Regions from separate parts of the Paenibacillus sp. FSL K6-2859 genome, predicted to be linked through region 1. Evidence: a T-box and tRNA genes for the amino acid it is inferred to sense, from the RefSeq annotation. Region 1 holds a T-box; the other holds one or more tRNA genes.
What was found. A T-box is a leader RNA that pairs with one kind of tRNA and senses whether it is charged. The one in region 1 lies ahead of MHB64_RS24620 (valine--tRNA ligase), so its partner is inferred to be a tRNA-Val.
Positions count from the first base shown of each region.

Region 2: it encodes a tRNA-Val, which carries the amino acid that the T-box ahead of MHB64_RS24620 (valine--tRNA ligase) is inferred to sense. The anticodon was not compared.

Region 1 is NZ_JBBOYU010000001.1:5,495,614-5,506,204, forward strand. It holds gene murC (UDP-N-acetylmuramate--L-alanine ligase) at 1-525, opposite strand, end outside; gene MHB64_RS24615 (bifunctional folylpolyglutamate synthase/dihydrofolate synthase) at 532-1,908, opposite strand; gene MHB64_RS24620 (valine--tRNA ligase) at 1,914-4,613, opposite strand; T-box leader at 4,676-4,959, opposite strand; gene MHB64_RS24625 (LysM peptidoglycan-binding domain-containing protein) at 5,302-6,669, opposite strand; gene MHB64_RS24630 (RluA family pseudouridine synthase) at 7,028-7,963, opposite strand; gene hemL (glutamate-1-semialdehyde 2,1-aminomutase) at 7,960-9,261, opposite strand; gene hemB (porphobilinogen synthase) at 9,304-10,302, opposite strand.
Region 2 is NZ_JBBOYU010000001.1:2,797,214-2,807,804, reverse strand. It holds gene MHB64_RS12295 (aminotransferase class I/II-fold pyridoxal phosphate-dependent enzyme) at 67-1,542, shown strand; gene MHB64_RS12290 (DUF1292 domain-containing protein) at 1,673-1,984, opposite strand; gene MHB64_RS12285 (copper amine oxidase) at 2,065-2,619, opposite strand; gene MHB64_RS12280 (MBL fold metallo-hydrolase) at 2,783-3,520, shown strand; gene MHB64_RS12275 (DUF3892 domain-containing protein) at 3,585-3,824, opposite strand; gene MHB64_RS12270 (GNAT family N-acetyltransferase) at 3,910-4,353, opposite strand; gene MHB64_RS12265 (hypothetical protein) at 4,463-4,675, opposite strand; gene MHB64_RS12260 (site-2 protease family protein) at 4,780-5,856, opposite strand; gene MHB64_RS12255 (phosphatidylinositol kinase) at 6,164-6,466, shown strand; tRNA gene MHB64_RS12250 (tRNA-Val) at 6,600-6,671, shown strand; gene MHB64_RS12245 (hypothetical protein) at 6,778-7,008, opposite strand; gene MHB64_RS12240 (GNAT family N-acetyltransferase) at 7,666-8,121, shown strand; gene MHB64_RS12235 (cyanophycinase) at 8,440-9,105, shown strand; gene MHB64_RS12230 (FecCD family ABC transporter permease) at 9,377-10,384, opposite strand; gene MHB64_RS12225 (FecCD family ABC transporter permease) at 10,381-10,591, opposite strand, start outside.

The sequences.
Region 1 (10,591 bases):
CCCAAGCCAAGGGTGGTAGTGCAGGAAAGAGCCATCGCTCTCATCTGCTTCCGCTACTACAAACTCACCTTGTCCCGCCTTTGCATTCGTACCCACGTTCATAATTTCTCCGCCGATAATATACGTTGGATCAACATCGCACTCTTCCATCACAAGTGCAATCATGGAGGAGGTAGTAGTTTTTCCGTGTGCACCAGCAACGGCTACCCCTTTACGTTCATTCAATAAACGGGCTAACATTTGCGAACGATGCAGAATGGGAATCTTAAGACGCTCAGCTTCCACCCACTCCACGTTATCACTAGACAAAGCCGTAGAGTATACGACTAGATCCGCACCTTTTACTTGTTCTGCTGTATGCCCGATATAAATCTTGGCACCTTTAGCAATCAATTTTTCCGTTAATTCCTGGGCAGCCACATCGGAGCCCGTAACTGTATATCCCATTTCTAGCATTACCCGGGCAATCGCGCTCATTCCGTAGCCGCCGATCCCTATAAAATGCACACGTTCAGTAGTATCCAACAGTCGTCACCAGCCTTTTTCAGTATCGGGTTGCTGCAAAAGTGTACCGCGTACGTCAGAGATTAAATACAGCGTACCAGATACGACGGCAAGGTCATCCTCCGCTGTAATCGACTTCAGTAGCTGCAGCGCTTTTCCCCAATTATGTTCTACTATGATTGCCAAGTTTTCCTTGGCATATTTCTCCCGCAGACTTTCTGCGATAACTTGCAGATTCTCCGCGTCCATTTTGTTCTGGAAATCCGGTTCGGTCAGGATGAGCGTATCCACTATAGGCAGTATATGCTTAAAGTAGGATTCATGATGCTTATTTGACAGCATTCCCATAAGTAAATTTAATTTACCGTATTGGTAGAGCTGAGGCAGACTTTTTGCAAGACTCTCCGCACCTTCCGGATTATGTGCTCCATCCAGTACGATCCTTGGAGACTTGCTTACCTCTTCCAGTCTTCCAGCCCAAAATGCGTGGCGCAAACCTTCAAGCACATCTTCATCCTCAAGCATAAAGGCCATATACTGACGCAGAACCTCAAGTACCATCATGGCAGCTGCCGCATTACTAATCTGGTGCTCGCCTTTCATTACGATCCCAAGTTCAAGCGAACGAAAGGGACCCTTAAAATGAAAAGTCTGCACATCCTCACGGATTTCATTAGCCTTATAGCTAAAATCTTCTCCGGCAAGATAAAGCGTAGAGCGGCAAGCCGCTGCTTTCTCTTTCAGAACTGCCACGACTTCCGGCTGAGTTACGCAGCTAACAACAGGTACGCCCGTCTTGATAATTCCGGCTTTCTCCATGGCAATCTTCTCTAGCGTATCTCCCAAAATATCCATGTGATCATGACCAACATTAGTAATCACAGAAACAATCGGAGTCACGATGTTCGTTACATCCAGCCTTCCCCCAAGCCCGGTCTCCCATACGACAACATCAGGACAAGAGACGCCCGCAAAAAATAGAATGGCCACAGCTGTAGTTACCTCGAACATCGTAGGTGAGCCAAACTCCGTTTCCGAAATTTCTTGGACTAGTGGACGTAATTGGTTAACCAGCTCGACAAGCGTTTCTTCAGAGATGTCCGTATTATTATATTGGAACCTGTTCGTGAACTTTGTAATATACGGAGATGTAAAGGTGCCTACTGAATAGCCGCTTTGTATAAGTGCACTAGTCAAAAAAGCACAAGTTGAACCTTTGCCATTCGTACCCGCCACATGAATAAACTTCAGACGACGGTGCGGATTCCCAAGCTTGTCCATCAACATCTCGATTCTATCTAAACCTGGCCGTATCCCAAAAGGGATTAGGCTCTTGATCCAAGCAACCGCTTCGGTGTATGTCGCAAGAGGGGCGGTACTTCCGCCCCGATTTAGGTCATCCATGTCTCTTATCCTCTCAGCTCTACGATGCGGGCAAGTACTTTCTCACGCTTTGCAGAATAATCTGCCTGTTTCGCCCGTTCCTCTTCGATAACTTTAGCAGGAGCTTTGGCCACGAAGCCTTGATTGCTCAGTTTTTTCTCTACGCGTTCTACTTCGCTGTTCAGCGCCTGTACTTCTTTTTCCAGACGAGCGATTTCTTGTTCAATATCAATGAGTCCCGACAATGGCAGAAGCAGTTCCGCTCCTGTTACTACAGCGGACATTACCTTATCCGGCGTTTCTGGATTCAGGCCAGCTTCGAAGGAAGACGTATTACAGAAGCGTCCAATATAGTTGTCGTTACGGGTGATAATACTCAGCGTCTCTTCATTACCCGCTTTGATGATCAATTCAACCTTTTTGCTCATCGGCACATTCACTTCAGCCCGGATATTACGAACGGCCCGGATTACATCCATCAGCAGGTTCATTTCCGCTACGGCTTGCGGATTCTCCAGAGCCGCATCATACTCCGGCCATGCAGCCAGCGTAATCGTCTCCCCTTCATGCGGAAGATGCTGCCATATTTCTTCCGAAATAAACGGCATAAACGGATGGATCAAGCGCATTGTGCGGTCTAGTACATAGGCAAGTACAGACTGTGTTTTCGCTTTGGCCGCGGCATCTGATCCGTAAAGTGACAGCTTCGCGAACTCAATATACCAGTCACATAGATCGTCCCAAATGAAGTTGTACAGCTGGCGACCGGTCTCACCGAACTCGTACGAGTCAATTAGACGCGTAATCTCACGAGAAGTTTCGTTCAGACGGTGCAAAATCCAGCGATCAGCAGTACTTAGCTCACCCGAAATGTCAATATTCTCAAAGCTTACGCCTTCCAAATTCATCAACGCGAAGCGTGATGCATTCCAGATCTTATTGGCGAAATTACGCGCCTGCTCAACCTTTTCCCAGCGGAAGCGCAGATCCTGTCCAGCGGTACTGCCGGTAGAAATCATGTAACGCATTGCATCTGCGCCATACTTCTCGATGACTTCAAGCGGGTCTACGCCATTTCCGAGTGATTTGGACATTTTTTGACCTTCGGAATCCCGAACCAAACCATGCATCAATACATCTGAGAATGGTTTTTCTCCGGTGAATTCGAGGGCAGAGAAGATCATCCGTGCTACCCAGAAATAAATAATATCGTAGCCCGTTACGAGCACATCGTTCGGGTAGTAGCGTTTGAAATCCGCACTGTCCTCATCCGGCCATCCTAGTGTGGCAAAAGGCCACAGATTAGAGCTGAACCAGGTATCCAGTACATCTTCGTCCTGTTTCAAGTCGGTTAAGCCACTGATCCGGCGCGCTTCTTCCTCATCATTCGCTACAACCAATTCACCAGTAGACTCGGAATACCATGCTGGAATACGATGTCCCCACCACAGCTGACGGGAAATACACCAATCACGTACGTTCTCGATCCAGTTCAGGTAAGTTCTCTCGAAACGGTCCGGTACGAAGTTAACCCCGTTCCCATCCTTCTGTGCATTGATGGCAGCTTCAGCCAGCGGCTGCATCTTTACGAACCATTGTGTAGACAAGTACGGCTCAACAACCGCTCCAGAGCGCTCACTGTGTCCTACTTGATGCACATGATCTTCGATATTGATCAGGACGCCTTGCTCCTTCAGGTCAGCAGTAATGGCCTTACGACATACACTCCGGTCTTGACCTTGGTAAGGTCCTGCTTCTTCATTCATCGTACCGCTCTCATCCATTACGTTAATCTGCGGTAAGTTGTGACGTTGACCCATTTCGAAGTCATTCGGATCATGAGCGGGTGTAATCTTAACCGCACCACTACCAAACTCTTTGTCTACATAATCATCAGCGATAATCGGAATCTCACGGCCAATAATCGGCAGGATCAACGTTTTGCCGATTAGATCTTTGTAACGATCGTCTTCCGGATGAACAGCAACCGCTGTATCACCCAGCATCGTCTCCGGACGTGTAGTCGCCACTGTGATAAATCCGCTACCGTCTTTGAGCGGGTAACGCAGGTGATACAAGTGACCATTAACTTCTTTATATTCAACCTCGATATCCGACAATGCTGTACGAGCCGCCGGATCCCAGTTGATAATACGTTTGCCGCGGTAGATCAGGCCTTTATTATAGAGCTTAACGAATACCTCGCGTACAGCTTTCGATAACCCTTCATCCAGGGTAAAACGTTCGCGGGAATAGTCAAGGGAAAGCCCCATCTTAGCCCACTGCTCATGAATGGTGTTCGCATATTTATCTTTCCACTCCCACACCTGCTCCAGGAACTTCTCGCGGCCGAGATCATGTCTAGAAATCCCCTGCTCACGCAGCTTTTGCTCTACCTTTGTCTGCGTTGCGATACCGGCATGGTCCGTACCTGGTAGCCACAACGTGTCGAAGCCCTGCATCCGTTTCGTACGAATCAGGATATCCTGAAGCGTAAAATCAAGCGCATGACCAATGTGCAGCATTCCCGTTACGTTTGGTGGCGGGATTACAATGCTGTATGCTTTTGCATCTGGACGCCCGCCTGCACGGAAATATCCACCCTCTGTCCAGTAGGAATACCACTTGGTTTCTGCCGATTTCGGATCATACGTGGTTGGCATTTCATTCTTAGAATCATTTGCAGCGGCAGCCTCTGCCGCTGTTAGATTGTTTGGGTCAGCCATTCTCTGATACCTCCACTTGGTTACTTGTAGTTGGTTTCTAAAAAACAAAAAGACCCCTCGTCTCAAAGGACGAAAGGCCATTCTTTCGCGGTACCACCTTTGTTTCGCGCCAATGAAAAATAAACCTGCACTTCTCTCACCTTACGGTTCAGAAGCTTAGCGCGACACTCGTACAGATAACGGCTGCTACCGGCCACATCCTAACTTATCTTTCATATCCATGAAGACAAGCTCAGAAGGGCGACTCCGGGGCGACTTCGGTGGCTGTATCCTACGGAATGTCACAGCACTTGCATTCCGCTCTCTGAAGGGCTGACCGCCTACTCTTCCCGTTCCCAGTCTTTACTTAGATATTGCTTACTCCATAATACATTTTGAGTCATCCCTAGTCAACCTGAATAGGCTTCTACAGCGGGACTTTGAGCGGAATTTCGACTTATAGCGGGCATATGTCGAATTTTCATTCGATTCCTCACACTGCATTGATTAGATACCCCGTATTCTAACGTTCTCCGGTCACACAAGAATAAACGCCTTCGACGTCCTTTTACGGACGGTAAGCGTTTATTCGAGAAATATAAGGATAATGTATAACGTGAAACTTATATATTCTTATATTTTGACAAAAATCCCGATCTACTAACAGACCGGGATTCATCTATTCATGTGAATATGCATTGTAATTCATTTATGGAATGTACAACACTTGCCCTTCTTCTACACTCTGCCCGGACAATCGATTATACATTCCCAGCTCCCGCGCACTTAGCTGATACTTCTCTGCGATTGTATCCAACGTTTCTTCACGCTGTACGATGCAAAGGCGAACCTTACGGAATAGGTTAGCGCCATCTGCTCCGGTAATGAATCTGCTCTTCCACTCCGTATTATTTCCGGCCTCTGGAATGATCGCTGCAGCCGATGCATTTCCTTCAGATAGGAGAGCCTCTTGTTCTTTACGAGAACGACTAGAGCTGAGTAATGAAGAGAAGGTGAGATGTTCTTTGGCTGGAGCCTCCGCTTCTTGCTTGCTTCCTAGCGCAATCTTAAGATCTTGTTTCTCCTCGGTATGTGGCACAGTCTCCTGAGAAACTAAGCCTTCGTTCGTATTCTCACTGATCGGCTGCGCATTCTCTTCTTGTGTGTGAAGCTCATGGTTTGCTACGTTTTCAGAAGCAAATACAGCGATATCTTTGTCTGCGTCGGTAATCGCTGCTGGAACAGCGGTTTCTCTTGAAGCAAAAGTATATTCCGCTTCTTGCTCCTGATCCGCTTGACTCGCCTGGCTAACATGATCCAGCGGAGTGGCCTCAGCTTCATTCTGTGACTCCGCTTTAAACCAGTAATCCGCTATTCCGGCTTTGGAATCCTCTGTTTCCAAATCCAGACTATGCGTCCTAGCTTTCGCGCCCTTGTCCTTCTCATGAGCGGATGAGAAATTCACTATAGGGGACGATTGACCAGTTCCACTTGAGACCAATGATTCTTCTGTTTCCTGTTCATTCGCTTCAGCGTGCTCATGTTCTTCTACAGCAACCTCCGATGCATCCTCACCAAAGGTCCACTGAGAATTTTCATAAAGTGCGTCATTGTCATGTTCTTGATGCTCCGCTGTTGCTTCTACCCTGTCATCACTGAGAGGGGAATAAGCCACTGTGTACTCTTCCTGCTGCCAGGCCGGCTGTGGTTGAGGTTCCGCACCACCGATTCCCCGCAGGGATAATACGCCTGTTATATTCACAGTACGCATCGTGAGCAGATCAATATCAAAATTCTCGATCTCCACCCCAATATCTTCAATCGAGCTGACGCGTGTAAGCGGAACAGTGATTTCAACGGGAATGGCGTGCTCCAGACGTTGTGTCCGGTCATCTTCACTCCGGTAGAGTCCGGTAAGCAACAGCTGACCATATAACTCGGCACGATCCTCCCGCTGAATCACCTGGATTTCCGGAAGTAGTTCAACCTCCTCCAGCTCAGCTATTCCCGGAAGCTCTTCCGATAGGTGAATGCGTTCATAAATATCAAACCGCAAGCCGTGGGACTGATCAAACACGGGATATGTCCTCCTTCTTGGCATAATCTAACCCTGAGACAGGCCCAGAGCATAAGCCCAAAATGTTACTCCCCACATGTATATGCTTCAAAAAGAAAGGCATGACAACTTTGGTAGCCCTAACCGGACAGGATGCTATTAATTTCCTGAATTCAGGGGCTATTTGAACCTATCTGACGACCAATAGATGCACTACTCCGCATGAACAAAGTATTATATGCTGCTTTTGCTATTAGGACATGGATAGATGCTTCTTTCTGAAAAAACAGAAAATTATATACTCTACGAAAAATAGATAAAAAAAACCGTGAAACCAGCATTTGCTGATTCCACGGTTCTCAGGTTTATAACGTTACCGTCAAGGCGCTTCAGACAGCAGCTCCCGCAGCTGCAGCATATCCTCCGGCCACGGATCGCTCACTTCGAGCATTTCACCGCTCCAAGGGTGGCGGAAAGACAGCAGCTCGCCATGGAGCGCATGTCGGCCACTAGCGCTGGAAGCCCAGACCGGGCCGCCGTATAGCGCATCCCCATACAAGGGATGACCCATATGGCTGAGATGGACGCGAATCTGATGCGTCCTTCCGGTCTCAAGCTGCACATGCACCAGGCTCCCGCCATGCAGTGCTTCGCGTCCGAGGATTCGAGTCACGGCGGATTGCCCGCCCGGTGAGACTCTTCTCCGCGCCGCATGATGACGATCGCGCCCAATCGGCGCATCGATCACTTTAAGCGCAGATGGCACTATGCCTTCTACGATCGCGGCGTAGAGCCGCGAGATGCTTTTTTCACGCATATTCTCGTCTAGGACAAGCTGAGCGAATTCATTCTTGGCGTACATCACCGGGCCAGTTGTATCCTTGTCGAGGCGGTGAATATGCCTTACAGCTACACTATCACCGGAAGCAACATAATGCGCAGCTACAAGGTGATCCAGCGTTACACCTAAGCCACTGCCATCCGGATGAACCGCCATGCCTGCCGGCTTGTGGGCAACCAGGCAAAAATCATCCTCATACAGCACTTCAAGCGCTTCCCATACGGGTTCAATGCCCGCTTCACGATCCGGAAAAAGTGCCAGTCGAAGTCGATCTCCCTTCCACTGAATCCCCCCCTCGCGGCGCAGACGCAGATGAAGCTTCTCAGGCATGCCTACGGTTTCCAGCAGCCACTTATCAATCGCAGCTTCAGCATCCTCGGCTCCAGTAATGATTCTGCCGGGTGTTACTTCCAGCCACTCTCCACGTCTTGTCCAAGCTCCGCCACCGGTTCGTTCTCCGGCTCCAGTACTCAAAGGGCCTTCAGGGCATTATAGTGGCCCTCAATGGTATCATCAATATCCTGCTCACTATGCGCAGCCGACACGAACATGCCTTCAAACTGTGAAGGTGGCACGCTGATGCCTTGGCTCAGCATATGACCAAAATAACGACGGAAAAGATCCGTGTTGCTTGTCTTGGCCGTCTCAAAATCCGTTACAGGCCCTTCCGTGAAGAACGGACAGACCATCGAACCCACGCGGTTAATCGTCAGCGGAACACCAGTTTCGATTGCATTCTTTTTCAATCCCGCTTCCAGACGCGCACCTAATTGCTCCAGACGAGCATATACTTCCGGTGTCAACAGCTTCAGCGTAGTAAGTCCTGCGGCCATCGCTAATGGATTACCACTAAGTGTGCCAGCCTGATAAATTGGTCCCGTAGGAGCGATTTGCTCCATGATCTCTCTTTTGCCGCCATAAGCGCCTACTGGAAGTCCTCCACCGATGACTTTACCGAAGCAGGTAATATCCGGAGTAATGTTAAACAAGCCTTGCGCACAGCCACGATTGACACGGAAGCCTGTCATTACCTCATCAAAAATAAGCAAAGATCCGTGGTCTGAAGTTAATTTGCGAAGTCCTTCTAGAAATCCCGGAAGTGGTGGTACAACACCCATATTGCCGGCAATCGGCTCTACGATCACTGCGGCAATCTCACTGCCGAAACGTTCGAAAGCAATCTGAGTGGATTCCAAGTCATTGTATGGAACAGTAATCGTATTGACTGCCACACCTTCGGGAACACCTGGGCTATCCGGCAAACCTAATGTGGCTACCCCGGAACCCGCCTTAATAAGCAGACTATCTGCGTGACCGTGATACGAGCCTTCGAACTTCAAGATTTTGCTGCGTCCCGTGTAACCACGTGCCAAACGAATCGCACTCATCGTTGCTTCCGTTCCGGAGTTGACCATACGCACGATATCTACTGAGGCTACACGTTCAACAACCGTTTTTGCCATTTCAGTTTCAAGTAAAGTTGGTGCACCAAAGCTTGTCCCTTTTACCGCCGTCTCCTGCAAGGCCTTTACAACCTCAGGATGCGCATGGCCCATAATTAGCGGTCCCCATGAGCATACATAGTCGATAAAGCTGTTGCCGTCGATATCATAAATACGCGATCCGATCCCATGATCCACATAAACCGGAGTCAATCCTACGGATTTGAATGCCCGTACAGGGCTGTTTACCCCACCGGGAATATATTGTTTTGCTTCATCAAAAGCCTTGCGGGACGCTTCTTCTTTACGCGCCATTGGCTCATTACTCATCTATCTTCACTCCTGTTCTGTTCTTGATCACATAAGTATAGATTAACCACGCAGCCAGCGCGCAGCATCTTTTGCGAAATAAGTAATAATAATATCTGCTCCGGCGCGTTTCATGCCCGTCAGCATTTCCAGTACAACGGCTTGCTCATCAATCCAGCCTTGCAGTGCCGCTGCTTTTACCATGGAATATTCGCCACTCACATTGTAAGCCACGAGAGGTAAATCGAACTGGTCACGGATCGTACGAATCACGTCCAAGTAAGCCAGAGCCGGCTTCACCATCAACATATCTGCGCCTTCCAGCACATCGGATTCTGCTTCACGGAGCGCTTCGCGCAGATTGGCAGGGTCCATTTGATACGTTTTGCGATTCCCGAACTGTGGTGCTGAATCCGCAGCTTCGCGGAAAGGGCCATAAAATGCCGAAGCATATTTGACCGAATACGACATAATCGGCACATGCTCAAAGCCATTCTCATCCAGTCCCGCACGAATCGCGTGTACGAATCCATCCATCATATTCGAAGGGGCGATAATATCTGCTCCAGCTTTAGCTTGGGATACCGCCGTACGAGTCAGCAGGTCCAGTGAAGCGTCGTTAATGACATCACCATGCACGACGCCGTTCACCGTATGCGTATGCACCATTCCGCAATGTCCGTGATCCGTAAATTCACAAAGGCAGGTATCTGCAACGACCAATAGCTCAGGGTACCATTGCTTAATCAAGCGCGTAGCCTCTTGCACAATTCCATCCTCTGCAAAACCGGAAGAACCGATAGCATCCTTCGTTTCAGGAATCCCGAATAACAACACAGCCGGAATGCCTAGGGCGGCAATCTCGTCCACTTCTGCTTTTAAAGTATCCAGCGAAAAATGATACACGCCCGGCATCGAGCTAATCTCATTCTTCACACCTGTTCCATAAGTCACAAATATCGGCTGCACAAAATCCAGCACATTCAGTACCGTCTCCCGCACCATACCGCGAATTCCTGCAGAACCGCGTAAACGGCGGTGACGTGTAATTGGAAAGCTCATTGGTTCATCCTCCTGAAAAATAAAATATATAACTAAACCCTCGATCGTTGACTAACTGCGGCATAGTTGTAGTTTGTGCAGTTATTTTGAAGTTTTATCGTAACTGTAAGTTTTAGTTGCACTCTCTACAGTTATTTATTACAAAAGAGCGAAAACCCTTGTTTTAGCGCATATTTAATTGCACATATTACAACTAAAATGGATTTTCGCTAATATTCAGGGAATTTAAGTGTATAAAGTGCAACTAAACCTCAATCTGACCTCATGCTAACAGACCTCATAACCAGTC
Region 2 (10,591 bases), 2.7 Mb from region 1:
GATTGTTTTGTTATACTGATGCTTGCCTTAAATTTTAATATTCGCGAAAGGTTGTGACAGCATTAAATGAATCAACACCGTACTCCCCTCTTCACAGCTTTAAAAAAGCATGCCGCCGGCAATCCCGTTCAATTTCATATTCCGGGGCATAAGAAGGGGCTAGGAACCGATGCCGAATTCCGTGAGTTTATCGGCGATAACGCTCTATCCATCGATCTAATCAACATCGCACCGCTTGATGATCTACATCAGCCAACTGGAGTAATTCAGGAAGCTCAGAAGCTGGCTGCGAAGGCTTTCGGCGCCGACTATACGTATTTTAGCGTACAGGGCACGAGCAATGCCATCATGACGATGATCCTCTCTGTCTGCTCACCGGGTGATAAAATAATTGTGCCGCGTAACATTCATAAATCTGTGATGTCGGCCATTATCTTCTCCGGAGCCAAGCCTGTGTTTGTCTCGCCTGTTCAGGATGAGAATCTCGGGATAGATCACGGCATAACGACCAGTTCGCTGGAACGAGCGTTAAGGCGTCATCCAGACGCCAAAGGAGTTCTAGTAATCAATCCCACGTACTTCGGTGTATGCGCCGACCTGCGTTCGATTGTCGACCTGGCTCACCGTTACGGTGTACCCGTATTGGTGGACGAGGCACATGGAGTACTGATTCATTTTCATGAGGATCTGCCGGTATCGGCCATGCAGGCCGGAGCGGACATAGCTGCCACTAGTGTGCATAAACTTGGCGGCTCCATGACGCAAAGCTCGGTACTGAATCTTAATGCTAAGACGGGTCTGATTAACCCGCAACGGGTACAGACCATTATGAGCATGCTGACTACAACATCTACCTCATATATTTTATTAGCGTCTTTGGATACATCAAGACGTAATCTCGCGCTGAACGGTCATGAAATGGCGGAAAGAACCATCAGACTGTCCAACTACGCACGCGAAACGATCAATAAGATCGAAGGCCTGTACAGCTTTGGAAAAGAGATCCTTGGGACAGAAGCAACATTTGATCATGACCCAACCAAGCTCAACATTCATGTGCGCCATTTAGGGATCACAGGATACGAAACCGAAAACTGGCTGCGCGAGAAATACAACATCGAAGTAGAACTAAGTGACATGTATAATATTCTTTGCCTTATTACCCCAGGTGATACCCAAGAATCAGTAGATAAATTATTAGCTGCACTTCGGGTGTTGTCCGCCATTCATTATAGCAAGGGTGAAATCTACGAACTTAAGGTTCAGGTTCCAGAAATTCCACAGCTTGCTTTGATTCCAAGGGACGCTTTTTATGCGGATACGCAGTTAGTTCCATTCCGTGAATCTGCTGGCTACATTATTGCAGAGTTTATATATGTATATCCGCCTGGAATACCTATTCTTCTCCCTGGCGAAGTTATCACTCAGGATAACATCGATTATATTATCGACCATGTGGAGATTGGACTTCCGGTTAAGGGTCCTGAAGACCGCAGCATCACTAACATAAAAGTGATTGTAGAAGCCGATCCTATTTCCTAAGACCCATCATTTCCCTAAAAAAATTCATTCATTTATACAAAAACCCGATACCATAATAAGTATCGGGTTTCTGTATATAAACATCAACTGTCATATACACAATAGAACAGCTTAATTTAGTCGCTAAAATCTATTCTTGCTGAGCAAGCAGATTGTTGTAAGCTTCTTCAACAGCTTTCCATTCTTCTTCATCTTCGATATTGTACAATACCATTTCTTCGTCTTCTTCTTCCATACGAAGAATAATGCCATCCGCTTCAGGATTTTCCTTTTCTAACAGCAGCGCGTATAGTTTCTCACCGATGTCGAAAGTTTCAACCAATACCATTTCAACATCTTCGCCCTGCTCGTTCGTCAAGGTCAGCACAAACTCCTCGTGCTCATGGTCGTGATCATGCCCGCAACCGCATGCTTCACCATGCTCATGTTTGTGATCGCTCATTGTAATACCTCACTTTGAATTGTATTATCCTACATCTGGTATACTACCACGTTAGTTTAGTTCAGGTCAATTTAGAACCCTTAATTAAGAGCTGTAATTACCTTTTCTGACACAAGAACGTAATCCGCATTTTTGGAAGCTTTCATATAGAAGCCTACCCGATATTTGCCGGTTTCTTTAAAATCATAAGTAAACTCCGAGGTCGGAAACCAGAAATTATCCTTCTGCGAGCCTTCAAGCTCCTGCGACTGAATATCCTTAACATTACCAGAAGGGTCTGTTATGGCTACTTTCACAGCTGAAACCTCTTCTGTTAAGCTATCTACTTGGGTTAATATCTTAATCTTAAGCTTGCCTACGTTTACGTTACCAAAGACCGTATTATCTTTAAAAAGAACAATATGAACATTAGGCTTAAGAATCGTCACTTTTCCAGATCCGTCCCAATTCACTACCCCGCCCGCTTCTCTAGCGGGAATATATGTTTTTCCATCAATCAAATAACCGCCGTCTACAATTTCCGTCCCGTTGTTCCATACCCTGATTTTCTTACTCACAGAATCGGCGAACAATAAGGAGCCACCCATCAAGGAAAAAGCAAACACACATAAAGTGACTTTTTTCCATCTATTCATTTGAAACCCTCCAAATAATTCATGCTATTAATGTATACTTACTTTGTCTCAGCAAGTTGCGCTAATTGTAGGTAAATATTTCATTCATCTCCCTTAAAATGATATTATGTACTTGTTCAAAGTTGATATATTAGCTAACAGCGATTTCAGGAGGTACTTTCTTATGAGTCTGAGCCTACAAATGCTAGGAACTGGCAATGCTTTTGCAAAAAACTATTTTAACAATAATGGCCTGCTACTAGCTGATGATTATACCCTACTGATTGATTGCGGGATTACAGCTCCGCTTGCCATGCATGCCATCGGGAAATCCTTCCGTGACGTAAACGCTACTCTAATTACGCATATTCATGCGGACCATGTTGGAGGTCTGGAAGAGCTAGCACTTACGCTAAAGCACGTATACGGGAAAACTATGAGATTACATTTACCTGAGACGCTTGTTGAGCCACTTTGGACCAACACCTTAAAGGGTGGATTATATCAAAAAGATGCAGTAGCCTCCCTAACCGATATCTTCGAGGTTACACCTATGAAACCCGGAATTACGTACAAGCTCGCTCCTTCTCTTTCGCTCGAAATCATACATACGCCGCATATTCCTGGCAAAGATAGCTATTCCCTTCTAATAAATAACGAGATTTTCTATAGCGCGGATATGACTTTTCAGCCGGAGCTACTTATAAGCCTTGTCCGAGAGCGCGGCGTCCGAATGATTCTGCATGACTGTCAGCTTGGCGGATCAGGGGTTGTTCACACCACGCTGGAGGAGTTAATGACTTTACCTGAAGATGTTCGGCATATCATCAAGCTCATGCATTACAGCGATGAACAACCTCAATTCGTCGGGCTTACTGGAGAGATGGAGTTTATTGAGCAGCATGTAATTTATAAACTCTGATTATGATTAAAAAAAGACCGTACATTGACGTCCGATGACGTATGTACGGTCTTTATCTTTAGAACTATGAGAAACTCGGAAGATTGTCCAAATTGTTGGTTGGGTCCCCATCCGCGTCGCCGCGAATATAAGTTCCTCCGTCTTTACCTTTAAAAGCATTCACTCCGGCAATATTTCCGGCTTGTACTTCTTGAAGCGCTTGGTCATACGCCAGGACACGTCCTGTAGAGGTCTGGAAACTGGTTAAATCTCCGTCTCCATTTTTCTGTACAGCTACGAAACTTTCGCGTTCGTTATTTGGCACTTCAGCTCGCCCCTTGCACTTGGATTTGCCATCATATGGCACATCCTAGCTTGCTTCATGGAACGGTAAATTATGTGCACTATTTTTAAAGAGTTTTCTGCATCCGTACATGTAAAATACCTGCGTCATAAAAAGGTTCCGTAGAAATCACTTCATATCCCAGCTTCTTGTAGAAATTCTCAGCTTGGCACTGTGCATCAAGAATCGAAGCATCCAGTCCAAGTTCCCGAGCAAGCTCTTCCATCGCAAGCAACAGAACACGTCCGTATCCTTTGACTCGATAATCTTTCAGTACGGCGATACGCTGCATTTTGGCTGTACCTGCTTTGTAATAAATCAATCTTCCCGTAGCCACAGGTACACCTTCATCTATAATTAGAATATGGTGCACATTCGGACCGATAACATCGTATTCATCAATTTCTTCCTCAGCCGGTACCATTTGTTCCTCTACAAATACTTTGGTACGAATATCCAGCCCCATCTGAAGCTGTTCCTCTGTAGTTACCCGTAAGATTTCTGCCGCCATGTTAGTCCCAAACTCCTCTCTCTCTATGTATCCAACGATAGTTGTCTATTATATAAAAATTCGACTAGAAAGAAAAGCCTGAGCATGAGAAATCGTCTTCTACGCTGCACTAATCTGCAGAATATACTTCTTCAGGAATCGAACGATTGTATGTGTCTTGCATCACTGGTGACAATGGAGGATACTGACCTTTCGGCTTTCCATCCAGGTTAGTCATTTCTTTGATTTCTATGACTTTTGTTGGCTTCGCCTCGGAACATCCTCCCAAAACCATCAGTAACAGCAGACAAACACCGACTTCCCATTTCAAAAATTTAGACATGGTTTTACTCCTTTCACCGCTCAACTGCAGTTATTCTCTTTACAGCTTTGACGTTTCAGGAGTTTTATAAACCATTGAATCACTTCATTGCCCGATCCTATCCCTTATAAATTCACATTTCCAACAGCATGGACCATGTACATCATTCCTGCCAGAAAGCCAGCTAATACAAAATAAGCGATACCGTATTTCCAACGTAAGCTAGCCGGCACATCGTAATACTTATCGTTCTCATAGACCGAATAGCTGATATCACAATTCATCTTAAGATGAAGCCCATTCTCTAAGGTCACAGGCTCTAGCTGCGAGATACGTACCTTTTCAATGATGCATTGCTGCGGAAGCGTAGCTCTACCAATGTAGTTCAGCTGATCCCATCTCACCCCTACATACTGCTGTCTTTCCAAATCACTGTAAGTAGTAAAAGGTAAATCTCTTCTATGCTCTGGTCCTGGAATCATGTAGCCTGCATCTCTAAGTGGCACTACTGGAATTAAGAAACTCTTCGTTACAGAATAAAGGCGCTTGTTAGTGCGTCTCTTGACATATTTGTTATACAGATCGTAAGCAAATAATGCCCAAATAATAAAGAATAAGATCGAACGCATATAGATGATGATAGCTAAACCACCCACGAGCCCCACAAGCCACAGCCAGCGCGTCACCGCGGTTGCAATACGGCCACCGTCAAGCGGGTGAATCGGCAGCAGATTGATCAGATTAAGTAAAAAACCTATGTAAGCCAAGGAATAGAGAAGTGGACTATCCATGTAATAAGCCGCCCCAAAAACGGCTGTAGCCCCAATGGTTCCTAAGATCGGACCTCCAAAAGCAATATAAGCTTCTGTCTGGGCATCCAACGGCTGTTTCTTCATTGTAATTAAAGCTCCCAAAAACGGTATAAATAGCGGAGCGCTGACTGGAAGCCCGATCCGTTTCGCTGCTATTACATGTCCTAATTCATGGACTAGCAAGAGCAGGACAAAGCCCACGGCAAACCCCCACGGGTAAATCAAAGCATAAGCCCCTATTGAAATCATCATTGATATTAACGGCCCGGCAATTTTACCTATTTTCAGAAGAGACAAAATCGCCTTTCCTTTAAACAGGAGCATCGCCGCCCCGCCTCCCAACCATTTCCATGGCGTGGAAGAATTCTTTTTCTGCTCATTTTGCGGCAAGATCTCAAGCCCCTTTATCTTTCAATTTTTATCTAACTTCTGTACATTACCATCCATTTTATCATAAGCGCTGCAGGAGTATTTCCATAAAAAAGCACTTGGCTAAGTATACGACGCAACTTTAAAGATGGAATGGGACAAGTATGGCCAACGCGCCCGGTTCAAAATTAGGGGGTGAGGAAGATGCTTGCACTTCAAAGTTTTTCCTCCTCGATTTTAATGATCACCTTCTAGGCAAACGCCGTGAACATTGTAGGCTAAGGGCCATAGACTGTTATCAGGATTTAAACAATTGAGGAGGTTCTCCATGGAATCAAATACAAATTTTCATCAACAGGTCTGTTGGAATTGTATGAACAAATACGTTGGTGTTACAATGACTGACGGTCAATCATTTGACGGCTTTATTGCTCATGTAGATCAAAATTATGTTACCCTTGCGGTTCCAAGCAATGAAATGGTTGAACACATGAACGGAATGCCTACAAAAGAATCGGCGTACAGACAATTTGGCTTCCGCCCAGGTTTTTACCCAAGACGTCGCTTCTATCCACGACGCATTCCTTTTTACGGCATAAGCGATTTGTTTTTACTTCCGTTCTTTATCTGAGATAGTGTAAAGGGGATGTTAGAGTCATCCTCTTTTTTTATTATTTTAAAGACTATGTAAACTATCCTCCCTATAGATTGTAAAAAAAGAATTGCCATCCTACTCTATCGTATGGTATTATGAAATTCGTCGCAGGACGGTAGCTCAGCGGGAGAGCACTATCTTGACAGGGTAGGGGTCATGGGTTCGAACCCCATCCGTCCTATAGAAAAAAGCCTTGAATTTCAAGGCTTTTTGTTTTTATTCACTTATATTCTATTAAAAAACCCCTGTGATACGAATTTGATAGGAATCGCGATTTACTTTTCGTATCAGTTCATCTGATCCTCTGGGAAAATATCGCTTCTACCCTCCAACCAATTTCCAAATTCCGCTTTAATGATATATAATTCCCTTCCTGCTTTTGCAGCATAAAAAGGTGTATCTCTTAAGAATTCGTACAGCTTGGCTTGACTCATTTTCATTATCTTTATGTGTTTCGGGCGGAGTGTCATAGGTAAGCTGTCCCAATTAAGATTTTGTTTCTCGGTTATTTCTTGCAAATATCCTTGCCCTCCTTATTGAGTTCTTTTTCTTATACGAGTTTCAGCTCTAAAGCCAACTTGTAAAATGCTCTCCACCTAAATTTTAGTATAAGTAGGTGCGTTTAGTAACCGCATCGCACATCTCCATATCCTTTTGTCAGTCCCTTTGTGTCATTGGGCTTCCTCCCCCTCAAACCAGGTGAAATTGTCTCCGATCTGTTCCCAAACTCAATCTACATAAGCCTCTTGGATGTCTTTTTCTGTAGCTTCATCGTTAAACTCTTGAACTTCCGTGTATCTACTCTGTTCGCCCCAACCTCTGTTGTTTACGAAAGTTATTTTCCTCATTTCTTATATCCTTCTTGTGGAAGAGGAGGACTATTCCCCTCTCTGTCCCTGTATCTTCGGTAACTTACTTCAAATAAATCAAGTTGCATATCAATCAACATCCTCTTTTCTTTGCTCCTTCACGATCTGTGTCATACTGGTTCATATCTTCGTGCAGTGCAACAATTAATATGACTTTCGATGAAGATGCTTCTTTATGCTAACTGGCAGTATAGTTTAACTTAAAATAAACTTTCCGTTCCCCGCAGTTAACTTAAGATGTAATCTGAAAGCACCTTTTTTGAAAGTGATACTCATCAAGAAACATATTTATAAAGGAGTGGCTTAATGCAAGTTATTAAATCTATAATAGAGTGTCCAGAGCGTCATATAGAGTTTGCTGAATATGTTAAAGAAAAATGGCCAAATGTAAAGAAGGTAGTCCTCCCTAAAATTGACGAAAGTTTATCGGCTAAAGATGGTTTGCCATTTACATTTCTGCTATTGAAAAACGACAAAATAATTGGATTTTATCAATTGATTGTGCAGGAGTATATAATTCGTAAAGATTTATCGCCATGGATTGCACCTTTGTTCATTGACGAGAATGAGCGAGGGCAAGGTTTAGGTTCAGTATTGTTGGAGCATGCCAGAAAAATGGTGGGGCAATTAGGATATACGAAGGTTTATATAACGACCGACCATATTCGTTATTATGAGAAATATGGATTCAGAGAAGTCGGTTTAGATAATTTCGAATGGGGACGACCCACCAAAATTTATGAGCACGACACTATAAAGTAATTTATCGCAACATGGTTTGTTTTGGACTTAACTAACGAGGAACGTTAGTTAAGTCCTGTCACTTCTGGTGCGCTACATGCGTCTGCTTTGTCATAACCTTTATGAGAGAAGGGATACGCCTACTCCCTTAATGATCTGTACCTTCGTACTGTGCATCATCTAGCGGGCAGGATAACGTGGAAACATAATTCTCATACTTAAATTGCATGTTATAGTAATCTAGTGTTCGATTTAGAACTGTTCTCTTTCTAGCGTGTATAATATGTTTTCTCGTTAAGAATGGATGAATGTTAATAATACATATGGAGGTAATTAAGTTTGAGTACTCACTACTATTTCAGTTGGTTTAATAATTTTTTTCCAGAGAAGCTGGTCCATTATTTGCATGAGGATATACAAGACAGAAAATCGCTTGTTATGATTAGCGCTGATCCGTCTGGTTATACAGGTGAGCAAATTAACTTTGATGATGTTTCTGAATGGACATGGTTGAATCAGGCTAATATTATTTTTGAAGAATATCATTTCATTGATTACCGCATGCAGAAGGAAGATGCCCGGCGATTAATTCAAAACGCTTCTGTCATTTTTTTATGCGGTGGGTATCCTGTTTTGCAGAACGATTTTTTGGCGGATTATGAATTATCGGATGTTATTAAGAACAGCAATGCCGTTATAATGGGTGCCAGCGCCGGTGCGTTAAACATGGCTGCAAAATGGTTAAGCTTGAATAACACTGATGAAGCTGAAACAAGTACTATTTATGATGGTATTGGCTTTGATTATTTTGCCTATGAATCTCATTCTCAACGTGACTACGCCACGTTTGTTCAAGGCTATCTGTTCCCCTTATCTGAAGAGATTGATGTTTACGCGGCAGAACAGGAGAGCGCTATACGTGTAAAGGACGGCAAAATAGAAATAATGGGTCCTTTATATTTAATTTCCCGCTCAAAGATTCAGAAATTGGTTGAGACGCTCTAATTAGGATTGTCGGGCAGAAATGATGAATTTTTTAGACCGCCTTCAATGGCGGTCTTTCTATTTCCGGCAGATGCTAGTTGCTCATTTTATTGAACTAACGGGACAAGATAGTTCAATTAACCACTCAGTCGTAATTCTACTTGGTACACCAAGCATCAGGGTTGCATGATAGCTGAAGATAAGTCCAAGAAGAGGAATTTAGAAACATCATAAGAGTTCGCGGAAAAACCCAAAATGAAGTCTTTTTTATACATTGGAAAGAACTCCGATATTATTTTGAACGCATCAATAGATATAGAAAGTAAGGCACACTCAGCATTGTTACAATAATCCCTGCTGGAATATCCGACTTAAAGCTGACCGTCCGAGCAATCGTATCCGCTACAAGCAGCAATAGCGCACCAATAAGTGCTGAAGCTGGCAGAAGTACTTTGTAGTCGTGACCTACCAGCTTGCGAGCCACATGCGGACTAATCAATCCAATAAAGAAGATCGAGCCCCCGAGCGCTACACAACCAGAAGCAATGCCTACAGCCGCAATCGCCAGACGCAAAAATTTCTTCTTTACAGCGACTCCTAAGCCTATCGAAATTTCATTGCCTAACACCAAGACGTTCAATGTCCTGAAATTGGAAATAATATATGCGAATAGCAGCAATACCCAAGGTGCTAATAAGCTGATATAAGACCACTTGTCCCCCCATAAATATCCTGCTTGCCAACGCTGCGCAAAATCATACTTCTGGTCATCCAGCTTTAAAGTCAGGAATAACGACAGAGCACTTAACCCCATATTAATCGCAACACCAGTCAAGACAAGTCGTGTAGAAGAAATCAAACGACGTTTTCTATAGGCTAGAACATATATCAGAGCTGCTGCCAGCAAACCACCCAAGAATGCCATAGCTGGTAGTAATAATGTTATAGCGGTGCCTTGAATACCTACTGTTGAGATAATCAGCAACACCATAAGACCTGAACCTGAGCTAATACCAAGCATGCCGGGATCAGCCAGATCATTGCGCAGCAAAGCCTGCATAACAGCACCTGCCAGTGCCATCCCAAATCCAACAAGTATCGCTAATACGATCCGAGGAAGACGAAACTTATAAACAACGAGATTATGCTCTTCTGGACCTTGTCCAAGCAATACTTGAAATACTTCAAGTGGATTAAGAGACACCTTTCCCATATTAAGACTAAGAATAGCTCCTGCAATGAGCAGTATTATGAGAGATAGAATCCATATTGTAGCCTTATGCGATTTAACAACATTCATTTGAAGGCTCTCCTCTCTTTGCTCGCAATTAACAAGAAGAAAGGAACACCGATCATTGCAAAAATAATCCCGAGTGCTGTCTCTGCCGGACGATTAATCAGCCTTCCTGCGATATCCGCTACAACCATAAGTGCGCCGCCGTAAATGGCTGATGCCGGTATAATATAACGATAATCTACACCTACAAAAAAACGCATGATATGCGGT